Regions from separate parts of the Nonomuraea sp. NPDC059023 genome, predicted to be linked through region 1. Evidence: riboswitches for the same ligand, from Rfam matches in the RefSeq annotation. Region 1 holds a riboswitch; each other region holds the start of a gene.
What was found. Region 1 has a riboswitch for cyclic di-AMP ahead of ACFWYW_RS07385 (C40 family peptidase). Riboswitches for the same ligand answer to the same signal wherever they lie in the genome.

Region 1 (3,812 bases):
CGACGGCGGCGATCCCGGCCTGCCGCCGTATCCGCGCGGGGGCCTTGTCCCGCTGATCGGTCACTCGAGTTCCTCCCGTAGATAGGCGCGCCATCCGGCGACGAGCTCGCCGGACGGCAGGGGCAGGGCCCGTTCCACGCCCAGCCGCCGCGCGTCGCGGTAGAGCCTCACCAGCCTGTCCTCGCCGAAGCGCGCGGCCAGGAAGCGACACGCCAGCCAGGCCTCCTGGTAGGACTGTGCCAGCCGCGCGGCCCCGGGCGCGAACGCGTCAGCCCCGGGCAGTTTCCCGGGCACCCGTCCGGCACGTACCTCGGTGGCGAGTTCGGCCGCCGCCACGGGCACGGCCAGGCCCGCGTCCTTGTAGGCCACGTAGTCGGCGAACCCCTCGTACAGCCAGACCGGCAGCCCGCCGGTGCCGGCGGCGACGTGAGTCAGCTCGTGGGCGAGGACGACGTCGCGTCCGGTGGGGTTGAGTTTGGCGTAGTTCTCCGGGATCACGATGACCCTGCCGTCGTGGGCGATCGCGGCCAGGCCCTCGACCGAGCCCACGCCCGCGGTCCGCGCCGCGTGTGCCGCGTTCTCGGCGAGTTCGACGCTGGGCCGTACCGGCTGCCCGAGGATCGCCGCGACGCGCGCCGCCGCCCGCTCGGCGCGCCGCTGAAGGTCGCCGCGGTCCGCTCCCGCGTCAGGAGCCCGCTCGGGGGCGCAGCCCAGCGCGAAGACCAGGAGGGCCGCGAGCGCGGCGCGACGGCTCACGACCACGGCCCTGATGGTAGCCGGACGCGCGAAGGCCCCGTCCCGGGAGGGGACGGGGCCTTTCGGTCCGGACGACTACAGACCGGGCCGGACGGCTCCCGCGAAGGACGACTTGCGCCATCCGCTGAGCCGCTCGATGCGCACCCGCTTGCCGGAACTCGGCGAGTGGACCATCTTGCCGTTGCCGACGTACATGCCGACGTGGCCTCGACCGCGGAAGAACAGCAGGTCACCCGGCTGCAGAGACTTCCACGAGATCTTCTTCTTGATGCGCGCGTACTGGCTGTGCGTCACGCGGGGGATCTTGACTCCGGCCTTCTTCCAGGCGAACTGGACGAGACCGGAGCAGTCGAAGGCGCCGGGTCCCGTTCCGCCGTAGCGGTACGGGTCGCCGATCTGCGCCCTTGCCGCGGAGACGGCCTTGCGGGCCTTGCTCTTCTGCCGGGCAGTCGTCGACTGCGTCGCCGTCTTGGCCGAGGTGGTGGTCTTGGCCGTGGTCGCCGCCTGGGCCGCCGGGGCATGGAGGGCGAACCCTCCGGCCGTCACGGTCATGGCGAGCGCCGCGCCACCGAGAACAAGACGGGGGTTGTGCAGGGAGGTAGACAGGATTTCTCCTTGGTTCTTCCACGAACGCCTACCGGGTTAGCTGACGGATTCGGGCCTGGAAGTCGCCCTACGGCACGCTGAACGCGCCGATTCACCCCTTGATCCCGGGGGAATGGGATCGGTGGTTCCCCGGCTCCGTGCCTCCTGGCTGCACGGACTCGGCAGGTCGCGGCCCCTTGTCGGACGGGGGCGACCGGCGGATCTCTATGGGTCCTCATCGAGCCCGGACGGGGCCGATGCCGGTTCGCGGCGCCATGGCTTGTTCGCCGCGACGCCAGAACGTACTCCCGGGTTCATGACCCGGCAAAGTCCTGGCAAAGCTGTAAAGATCAGATAAAGGACCCTGTCAGGACGGGAACTCCTGCTGGACAGCGGGGTCCCGTTACTCAAATGTGACCCTCCTCACACTTGGAGCTCCAGGGGTGAGTCAGGTCCCTTCCGCCCCTCCTGTCACACGCGTCACAGCGGTCAGCCGGAAGCCGGTCGGCGTGTGCCGTACCTCTTCGATCTCCTTCAGCCGCGCGGCGTGCTCGCCGCCGAGATAGCGGAAGAGGTACGGCACGCGCCGCGTCCGCCGGATCTCGAACCGGGCGGCGATGGCGTCGAGCATGTCCCCCGCGGGCGAATGATCGACGTGCGCCTCGCGCCAGCGGGTCACCGGGTCGCGCTCGGGCCCGTCGAAGCGGCCGAGCAGGGTTCCGGCGTCGTAGAACCAGGTGGCGGCGGCCTCGTCGGCCCAGTCCCAGGCGAACTCGTCCACCACGAGCAGCCCGCCCGGCTTCAGGAGCGCGGCCGCCCGGTCGAGTGCGGCCCCCAGCGGGTGCATGTGGTGCAGCGACAGTGACAGCACGATGACGTCGAACGGGTCGTCCTCGTAGAGCGTCAGGTCGGCGCGCTTCGCGGGCACGCCCGCCGCGAGCGCCGCGGACGGGTCGAGGTCGATGGCGGTGACGTCGTGGCCGCGCGCGATCAGCGCGCCGGCCAGCGCGCCGTCGCCGCAACCGGCGTCGAGAACGCGGGCGGGAGCCGCGGGCAGCGCGGAGAGAATCCAGGTGTCCATGCCCCGATCGTGCTGCGCGCGAGCCATGCGTACCACTGCGGGTTCGGCATGAAAGGCATAAGCTCCATGCATGCTTGACGTCTGGTCGCTGAAGGTGCTGTCAGAGGTGGGGCGGCTCGGATCGTTCTCGGCGGCGGCCGAGGCGCTGTCCATGACCCAGCCGGCCGTCTCCCGGCAGATCGCCGCGCTGGAGCGCCGGGCGGGGGTGCTGCTGTTCCACCGCCTGCCGCGCGGCGTACGGCCCACCGGCGCCGGGCAGGCCGCGCTGGAGCAGGCCGCGCACGTGCTCGACGGGATCGCGCTGCTGGAGACCCGGCTGGCCGCGCACGCGTCGGGCGAGCGGGGGCGGGTGCGCGTACAGGCCTTCCCGAGCGCCGCCACCGCGTTCGTGCCCGAGTGCTTCCGCGTCTTCGCCGCCCGCCACCCGGCGGTCGAGCTGTCCCTGACCGTCGGCGGCGGCGCGTCCGCCGTCCTCGCCGGAGAGGCCGACCTCGCGCTGGTCACCTCGTGGGACCCCGCGCCCGCCGGCCTGGACCTGGTGCCGCTGCTCGACGACGAACTACTGGTCGCGCTGCCGGAAGGTCACCCGCTGGCGGCCGGGGAGAGCGTGCGGCTGCGCGCTCTGGCCGGGCAGGCGTGGATCGACGGCAGCCACCCCGACTGCCTCGGGCCGCTGTCGGAGCTCGCCGCGGCGCTGGGGGCGCCGCCGCGCGTCAGCCACCTGTGCGACGACTGGAACGGGCGCCAGGGGCTCGTGGCGGCGGGCGTCGGGGTGATGGTGTTCCCGTCGATCGCGGGCGGCGCGGCCCTGCGCCCGGACATCAGGCTCCTGCGTCCCGAGCCCGCCCTGCCCGCGCGCCGCGTCTTCGCCGCCGTCCTGCCCGCGCCCGGCCGCTCACCGGCCGTGGAGGAGCTTCTGCGGACCATGCTCGGGTACGGCGGGCCGTAACGCCGGCCGGGGCCTCAGGGCCGGATCGCGCCCACGACGCGCCTGCCGTACGAGGAGAACTTGACGACCTTGATGACGTCACCCGTCTGGGGCGCGTGCACGATGTTGCCGTTGCCCGCGTAGATGGTGACGTGGCCGAGGCCCTCGCTGAAGATCAGGTCACCGGGGCGCAGCGCGTCGAGCGAGACCCGGCGCTTGGCCCCCCACGCCCACTGCTGCCAGGTCGTCCGCGGCAGCGAGACGCCGGCCGCCCGCCAGGAGGCCTGGGTGAAGCCCGAGCAGTCGTACCCGCGCGGACCGGTGCCGCCATAGATGTACGGCTTGCCGACCTGCCCGAACGCGAACTTCAGCACCGCCGCCGCGTTCCCGGTGGCCGGGCCCGTGTACTTGATGCCGGTGCTGTTGGGATCGCCGGTCTTGTACGCCCCGAGCTCGCGCAGG
Region 2 (3,812 bases), on a different contig from region 1:
GCCTTCAGGGTGTCCTGGACGTCGATGCCGCCCGGGGCGTCGACCTCGTAGACGAAGCGGCGCGGGACGGTGTTGTCGATGTCCATCCGCGTGCTGGTCCCGACGAAGGCGGACGGCCTGGACTTGAGCACGTGGTCGGACAGGTTCGTCATCGACGGGTCGCGCGGCAGCAGTCCCCGCTCGAAGATCTCGTCGGGAGACCTGTCCTCGGCGCGGTAGACCGGGGGGCGGTCCCGCCGCCAGATCGGGTACGGCGTGATGGACGAGACGTCCACGCTCTTGTCGGCCGCCGACTCGAGGTGGTTGCCGGGGCCGCGCACGGGCGTCGGCGGCCGCTTGCCGGGCGGGATCGCGCCGGACCCCGTCTTGGAGGCCGGCTTGCGCAGCAGCGCGGACGCGCGTCCGAACAGGCGCAGCGCGCTGCGTTCCAGCAGTTCGACCATCCGGCGGATGATCTCCCGCGCGGCAGTCCTGGCGCCGCCCACGACGGGACCCACGGCGGCGAGCGGGGCGCCGGCGGTGGGGCCCGAGGCGGCGACCAGCCGCGACAGGTGCAGGGCGAGCCGTATGAGCAGGACGATCAGCGCCACCTTCATGGCCAGCACGATCATCGCGGAGATCTGTAACGCGCCGCCGATGAGCAGCGCGGCGGTGACCGCGTCGCCGGTGCGGGCGGAGGTGTCGCGCCACTCGCCGTCGAACGCCCGCACGCCTTCGCCCTCGTTGCGCGCGGTGGTCTGGGCGGCGTGCGTGGCCGCGGCCGAGGAGACGCGCACCGCCGTCATCGCGAAGGAGATCCACTGGGTACCGGCCGCGTGCAGCCGGTCCTCGTCGACGAGCGGCCACGAGACGACGATGTTGAGCAGCATGGCCAGCCCCGGTGGTGGCTGCAGCGCCACGGTGCCCCCCTTGCCCGGTGATCACATCCGAGGGGTCACACTACTGGGGCGCGCTCACTGCATGGAGATGTGCGGGTGGTCGAAGTGGTTCTCGGTGATGCTGCCGCGGTCGCTCATCGCCCGCCATCCCGATCCCATGTTGATGCGCTGCTTCCAGATCACGTACTTCACGCCGAAGCGGTTCTTGTTCTTGATCGCCCAGGCCGCGATCTGGTCGCCGAGCGCCTGGTTGGCGGCGGTGGGCATGGAGCCGCCGGTGCTCATCATGAAGTCGCAGGCCCGGCCGAGCGGGTGCTCGCCGCCGCCGCCCGAGCGGTAGCAGCCGACCTCGAAGGGCAGGTTGAAGGTCTTTTTGATCTCGTCGCGGATGATCCGCATCCGTGAGGTGATGTTGTCGGAGCCGGAGGGCAGCTCGGGGGCCCAGGATCCGTCGTTGCGCTTGCCGGTGCCGTACGGCATGAGGTCCTGGAGCTTGTCCTTGATGTCCTTGATGACGCCTTCGGCCTCGTCGCGCTCCTTGGCCACCTCGTCCGCCTGTCCGGCGATCTGGGTGGTGAGCGCGGCGGCCGCGTCCGCGGCCTTCTTCTTCTCGTCGCGGGCGGCGGCGACGCCCGCGATGACCGCCTGCTCCTCGTCGGTGAGCTGCTCCAGTACGGCCGCGCCCGGCGCGTCCGGCGTGTACAGGAAGCCGGGCAGCGTGCCGCCGCTGCCCTGGTAGCGCAGCTGGGCGATCTCGGCCACCCGCCGCTCGGCCTCGACCAGCGCCGTCTCGGCGGTGGCCAGGCGCGCCTGGGCGGATTTCTCCGCCTCCTTCGCCTTGGCGAGTGCCACGCGCTTGCCGTTGTAACTCTCGATGAGCTTGTCGACCTGGGTGTTGAGCTTCTTCAGCTCGGCCCGCAGCTGCTTCTCGCCCGGCTTGGGCGCGGCGTGCGCGCTCGCCGGGGTGAACGCCACAGCTGCGGCGGTGATGAGACCGATGGCCAAAGTCGCGGGGGACGCAACCGCCACGTGGGGGATTCCTCTCCATCTGCCGGCCGGGTTAGCTGACGGGTTCGGGCTGGGAGATGCCCTACCACCGAAGTGGATTCACCCCAGGTGAGGCTGGGTCCCCGGCTCCCGGGCAACACGCCCGGGATTAGGCGGCAACGGCTGTGACAACCGGTGCGTGAGGGATATTAGTAGTAAATGGCGGGCAATGCGACTTCAAGTGGAAACCAATTAGTGATCTACCTGTGATCGAAGCAGGCGTGCGGCCTCCTCGGGCAGCACGTCGTTGACGAAGGCCCCCATCGCCGACTCCGACCCCGCCAGGTACTTGAGCTTGCCGGGCGCGCGCCTGATCGAGAACAGCTCCAGGTGCAGATGTCCCAGCTCACGCAGGTACCGCACCGGCGCCTGGTGCCACGCCGAGATGTACGGCATGGCCACCCCGAAGATTCCGTCCAGCGCCCGCAGCACCGAGGTGTAGAGCGGCGCGAAGGCCGCCCGCTCCGCCTCGGTCAGCGCCGCGAGGTCCGGCACCTGACGATGCGGGTAGACATGCACCTCGTACGGCCAGCGCGCCGCGGCCGGCACGAAGGCGGTCCACAACTCGTTGGCCGCCACGACCCGCTCCCCGGCCCGTTCGGCGGCCAGCACGTCCGCGAACAGCCCTGGCCGCCGCTGCGCCGCCGCGAGCTGAAGCTTGGTCCGCGGCGTCACGTACGGGTAGGCGTAGATCTGCCCGTGCGGGTGGGGCAGCGTGATCCCGATCTCCTCGCCCCGGTTCTCGAAGACGAAGACCTGCTCCACGCCCTCGATCGCGGACAACTCGGCGGTGCGGTCCGCCCACGCCTCCATGACCAGCTCGACCTGCGCGTCGCTCAGCCGCGAAAACGACGAGGAGTGCTCGGAGGTGAAGCACACCACCTCACACCGCCCCGCACCCGGCCGCACCTCACTCAAGCCGCCCACATCGTGATAAGTCCCAAAATTTCCGCTGAAAGATGGGAAGCGGTTCTCGAACACCACCACGTCATAGTCGTGCGCCGGGATCTCCGAGGCCCGCGTGTCGGACGACGGGCACAGCGGGCACTCGTCGGCGGGCGGCAGGAACGTCCGCGTCTGCCGGTGCCCCGCGATCGCGATCCACTCCTCGGTCAGCGGGTCGTAGCGAAGTTCCGAGGCGAGTGGCCGGGGGTCGAGCGGACGCCGGTCCACCGCACCGCGGTCGGCGTCGTCGCGCCGGTCGAAGTAGATCAGCTCTCGCCCGTCGGCCAGGTGGGTGATGGTGCGCTTCACTGCGTGCCCTCCGCGATGATCAGTTCCCCGACGCGCTCGGCCAGCTCGGCGCGCGCCTCGGCGGGCAGACCCTGGTCGCTGATGACGACGTCGGCCTCTGCCAGGTCGGCGATCGTGCTGATGCCGACGGTGTTCCACTTGGTGTGGTCGGCCGGCACGACCAGGCGGTGGGCGGCGGCCACCAGCTCCCGGTCGGTCTCCGACTCCAGCAGGTTCGGCGTGGTGAACCCGGCGCGCGCGCTCATCCCGTGCACGCCTAGGAACAGCGTGTCCACGTGCAGGCGGCGGATCGCGGCGACGGCGACGGGACCGACCAGCGCGTCGGAGGGCGTGCGGACGCCGCCGGTGAGCACCACCGTGCGGTCGGCGCGCGGAGCGCGGTGGAAGACGTCGGCGACCGGGACCGAGTTCGTGATGACGGTGAGGTCGGGCACGGAGACCAGGTGGTGGGCCAGCGCCCACGTGGTGGTGCCCGCCGACAGGGCGACCGCGGTGCCCGGCCCGACCAGCTCGGCGGCGCGGCGCGCGATCGCCTCCTTTTCCTGCTGCTGGCGGGCGGACTTGGCGGTGAAGCCCGGCTCTTCCGTGGAGCCGGGGCCGAGTGTGGTCGCGCCGCCGTGCACCTTCTCCAGC
Region 3 (3,812 bases), on a different contig from region 1:
GATGCCGCTCCGGCGCCCGTCCGGGGTCGAACCGTCCCGGGTCGAAGCGGTCCGGATCGGGGAAGACGGCGGGGTCGCGGTTGGCCGCGCCGACCAGCGCCATCACCGGCGTGCCCGCGGGCACGGCCGTGCCGCCCAGCTCCGCCTCCCGCAGCGCCGTCCTGGCGGTGAGCTGCACCGGCGGGTCGTAGCGCAGCACCTCCTCGACCACCGGCTGGGGATCGTCCGCCGCCCGGTGGAGCATGCCGTGCCCGGCCAGGTTGAGTACGCCGTTGGCGATCAGGTTGACGGTCGTCTCGTGCCCGGCGACCAGCAGCAGGACACAGGTGGCCAGGAGTTCGGACTCGGTGAGCTCCCGGACCTGGGTCAGGGCGCTGAGCAGGTCCTCGCCGGGGCGTACGCGCCGCTCGGCCAGCAGTTCACGGAAGTACGCGCGGAACTCCAGGCTTGCCCGCTCGGTGGTGTCCGCCTGGCCCGCGGGCAGCATCGGGTCGAGGCTGCGGGCGAGCGTCTCGCTCCAGCCGCGGAAGCGCTCGTAGTCCTCGGGCGGTACGCCGAGCATCTCGGTGATCACCAGGACCGGCAGCGGATAGGCGAACTCGGCGACCAGATCGGCCTCCTCGCCCATGGCGCCGATCAGCTCCGCGGTGATCGCCTCGACCCTGGGGCGCAGCCGTTCGAGCATGCGGGGCGTGAACGCCCGGCTGACCAGAGCCCGCAGCCGCGTGTGGTCGGGCGGGTCGAGACGCAGGAACGACACCTGTGGCCGGTCGGGGTCATCGGTGTCCGCCGGGACGTGCCCGTGGCCGAAGCGGGGGTCGCGCAGCATGGCCGAGACGTGCTCGTGTGATGTGGCTACCACCAAACCGCCACGGGTATGAAATAAATCGCCACGCTCGCGAAGCTCCCGGTACTTTCCGTACGGGTCACGCCGGAACCCGGGATCGAACGGATCGAATCCCAGCACGTCGGCGGGGGTCAGTGTCGGTGACCGAGGGGCGTTGTAAGGATCAGTGAGATCGCTCATCGTGCCCCGAAGTGTGACGACATATGGCGAGTAGTTCACATAGATTTGATCATGTCAATACAGCTGGTCAAGCTGGGCAATTGTCGAGCTTGACGACCTTTCCTGAATGCGTTTACCGTCTGCGGGACGAGCGCGTTGCGCGGTCCGATACGTCTGCGAGTTCTGCTGTTGGGGGGAGGGCTCCCGATGGATGTGCTCACCGAGGGCGTTGAGCTGAGCCACGCCGATTTAGCCTTGCTCGCCGAGCTGGCCAAGGGAGTCACGGTCGATCGGGTAGGGCGCCGGCTGGAGATCAGCGGACGCACGGTACGCCGCCGTTTGCGAGGGATATGCGACAGGATCGGTGTGGCCACCGCCATCGAGGCGGTGGCCTGGGCGGCACGCCGCCAGCTGATCTAGCAGGACCGAGACTCGACCCCGCCGGTTCGCCCGGCGGGGTCGGTTTTGGCTGGCGTGGGTTCCTGGTTCCGTCTCTTTGGCGGGGTCAGTTCGCGATGCGGACCGCGCCCGCCCACGGGCGGCGGGAGATCGACGCCAGGCGCACGACGTCGCCGGTCTGCGGCGCGTGCACCATCATGCCGCCGCCGACGTAGATGCCGACGTGGTGCAGGTCGCTGTAGAAGAACACCAGGTCACCGGGGCGCAGCTCCTCGCGGGAGATGCGGGTGCCGGCCGTCCACTGGTCGCCGGTGTAGTGCGGCAGCGAGATGCCGACCCGCTGGTAGGCCGCCATGACCAGGCCCGAGCAGTCGTAGGAGCTGGGACCCTCGGCGCCCCACACGTACGGCTTGAGCTGCTGCGTCAGCGCCCACCTGGCCGCCTCGGCCGCCTTGCCGGAGCCGGCGATCGGCAGGCTGACCCGCACCGCGCGGGTGCCCGGCCGCCCGGCCTCGCCGATGGCCCGCTGGAACAGGTCGCTCTCGACCTTCTTGACCAGCTTGCTGATCTTGTCGCGCCGGGCGTCCAGGTCCTCGACGATCTCGGTGACCTTGTCGATGCGGGTCTTCGCCTCGGACTGCGCCTTCTCGGCCAGTTCCCTGGCGCGGGTGACCTGGTTGACCTCCTCGCCCTGCTGCTGCTCCAGCGCGAAGCTGGTCGCGGCGCGGTCGAGGAAGAGCTCGGGGTCGTCGGAGGCGGCGAAGGCGAGGGCGCGGCTGAAGCCGCCCATCATGTACTCGCTCTGGGCGAGCATGCCCGCCCGCTGGCGCTTGGCGGCGAGATCGGCCTCGCTGGAGGCCAGCGTCTTCTTGGCGGCGTCGACGGCCTTCTGGGCGTCCCTGAGCTTCACACGCTGGCCGTTGAACTGCTCGCTGAGCGTCTCGATCTCCGTGTGGAGCTTCTCGGCCTGCTCCGACAGTTGCTTGAGCGACGGCTTCGGATCGGCGGCGGCGGAACCGAGAGGCGTGACGGTGAACGTCACCGCGGCTACGGCTGCCGTCAGGACGACCAGCCGCTTCTTGATGCCTGGTTCGGGAGGGCGGGCATGCTTGCCCGCGGGCTTCCCCTCACGGTTACGCGTGCGCTTCACCAACCAGCTCCTCTCATGGCCGCCTACCGGGTTAGCTGACGGGTTCGGGCCGGAGCAGCCCTACCGAGCCGTGGCTCGGATTCACCCCGGGATGGCCTGCGGCCACTGGCGGGTCCCCGGCTCCCCAGGGGAGGGGATTAGGCGTGCCGCCGCGCGTAAGAACGCGGGTGACATCGACGCTGGACACTAGTGCACTCCAGGTTCGTGCTCAACCAGAACTGCCAAGTCTGTTGAGGTTTCACAACCGAAGTGTCACGGGGGGATCACGTGCTCCGCCGTACAGGAGCGACTTTATGCGCACTTTGCGGGTGCATGGGACGTACGTGAGGTTCGGCGTCACCGAGGGAGTCATTGCTCGTCACTGGCTATTCGCCTGGTGGTTGAGGGGGCGATGGCTGTTGTCGGGCATGCTCGTCCACTGGGTGAGATGGTTGAGGAAGTAGGCGGGCAAATAGGGGGCAGCCGTAATTGCGTCTGTACTCTGAAGTGCCATGGAACAGGTCGCCGAACGGGCGGTACCCGACATCGAGGTCGTCGTGAGGCGGGCTCGCACGCCGGATGTCCGGACGATCAGGCGCCTGGTCGACACTTATGCCGGAGCCGGGCCGCGCCTGCTGGAAAAAGCCACGGTCACTCTTTACGAGGACGTCCAGGAGTTCTGGGTGGCTGAGCGTGGCGGGCAGGTCGTCGGATGCGGTGCCCTGCACGTGTTGTGGGAGGACCTCGCCGAGATTCGCACCGTGGCCGTCGATCCCGACGCCCGCGGTCTCGGAGTTGGGGGCCAAATCGTTACCGCTTTGATCGGAACGGCCCGCGAACTCGGGCTGCGGCGGGTGTTCTGCCTGACATTCGCGGTAGATTTCTTCGCCGCGCATGGGTTCCGCCCGATCCAGGGCACGCCGGTATCTCCCGAGGTCTACGCCGAGCTGCTCGCCTCCTATGACGAGGGCGTAGCCGAGTTCCTCGACTTGGAGCACGTCAAGCCCAACACCCTGGGCAACACCAGGATGCTGCTCCACCTGCCGTCGTTTGACTCGGACCTCGACCAAAGGGAAAGGTGATTGTAGATACCTATGTCGATACGTTGGGCAGCGAAGGCATGTGTCCTGACATGTGCCACATGCACACTCGAAGCGAGGTGACACGGTGAGCACCGGACAGCCGCCGTATCCACAGGACGACCCCGGCGACAACTCCGGGACTCCCGAATACGGACAGCACAACGCGGGCCACGCACAGGGCGAGCCCGACCCGGAC

Region 2: linked by a shared signal. The riboswitch ahead of ACFWYW_RS28245 (coiled-coil domain-containing protein) and the one ahead of ACFWYW_RS07385 (C40 family peptidase) in region 1 are both predicted to bind cyclic di-AMP.
Region 3: linked by a shared signal. The riboswitch ahead of ACFWYW_RS49120 (NlpC/P60 family protein) and the one ahead of ACFWYW_RS07385 (C40 family peptidase) in region 1 are both predicted to bind cyclic di-AMP.

Annotation. Positions count from the first base shown of each region.
Region 1 covers NZ_JBHYIO010000003.1:310,642-314,453, forward strand. Annotated here, with positions in the region: gene ACFWYW_RS07375 (M48 family metallopeptidase) at 1-64, opposite strand, end outside; gene ACFWYW_RS07380 (hypothetical protein) at 61-762, opposite strand; gene ACFWYW_RS07385 (C40 family peptidase) at 832-1,308, opposite strand; cyclic di-AMP (ydaO/yuaA leader) riboswitch at 1,373-1,536, opposite strand; gene ACFWYW_RS07390 (class I SAM-dependent methyltransferase) at 1,790-2,422, opposite strand; gene ACFWYW_RS07395 (LysR family transcriptional regulator) at 2,493-3,371, shown strand; gene ACFWYW_RS07400 (NlpC/P60 family protein) at 3,386-3,812, opposite strand, start outside.
Region 2 covers NZ_JBHYIO010000017.1:197,918-201,729, forward strand. Annotated here, with positions in the region: gene ACFWYW_RS28240 (hypothetical protein) at 1-899, opposite strand, end outside; gene ACFWYW_RS28245 (coiled-coil domain-containing protein) at 954-1,907, opposite strand; cyclic di-AMP (ydaO/yuaA leader) riboswitch at 1,914-2,051, opposite strand; gene galT (galactose-1-phosphate uridylyltransferase) at 2,118-3,179, opposite strand; gene ACFWYW_RS28255 (DeoR/GlpR family DNA-binding transcription regulator) at 3,176-3,812, opposite strand, start outside.
Region 3 covers NZ_JBHYIO010000044.1:81,268-85,079, forward strand. Annotated here, with positions in the region: gene ACFWYW_RS49110 (cytochrome P450) at 1-862, opposite strand, end outside; gene ACFWYW_RS49115 (LuxR C-terminal-related transcriptional regulator) at 1,214-1,426, shown strand; gene ACFWYW_RS49120 (NlpC/P60 family protein) at 1,512-2,555, opposite strand; cyclic di-AMP (ydaO/yuaA leader) riboswitch at 2,561-2,709, opposite strand; gene ACFWYW_RS49125 (amino-acid N-acetyltransferase) at 3,047-3,616, shown strand; gene ACFWYW_RS49130 (RDD family protein) at 3,702-3,812, shown strand, end outside.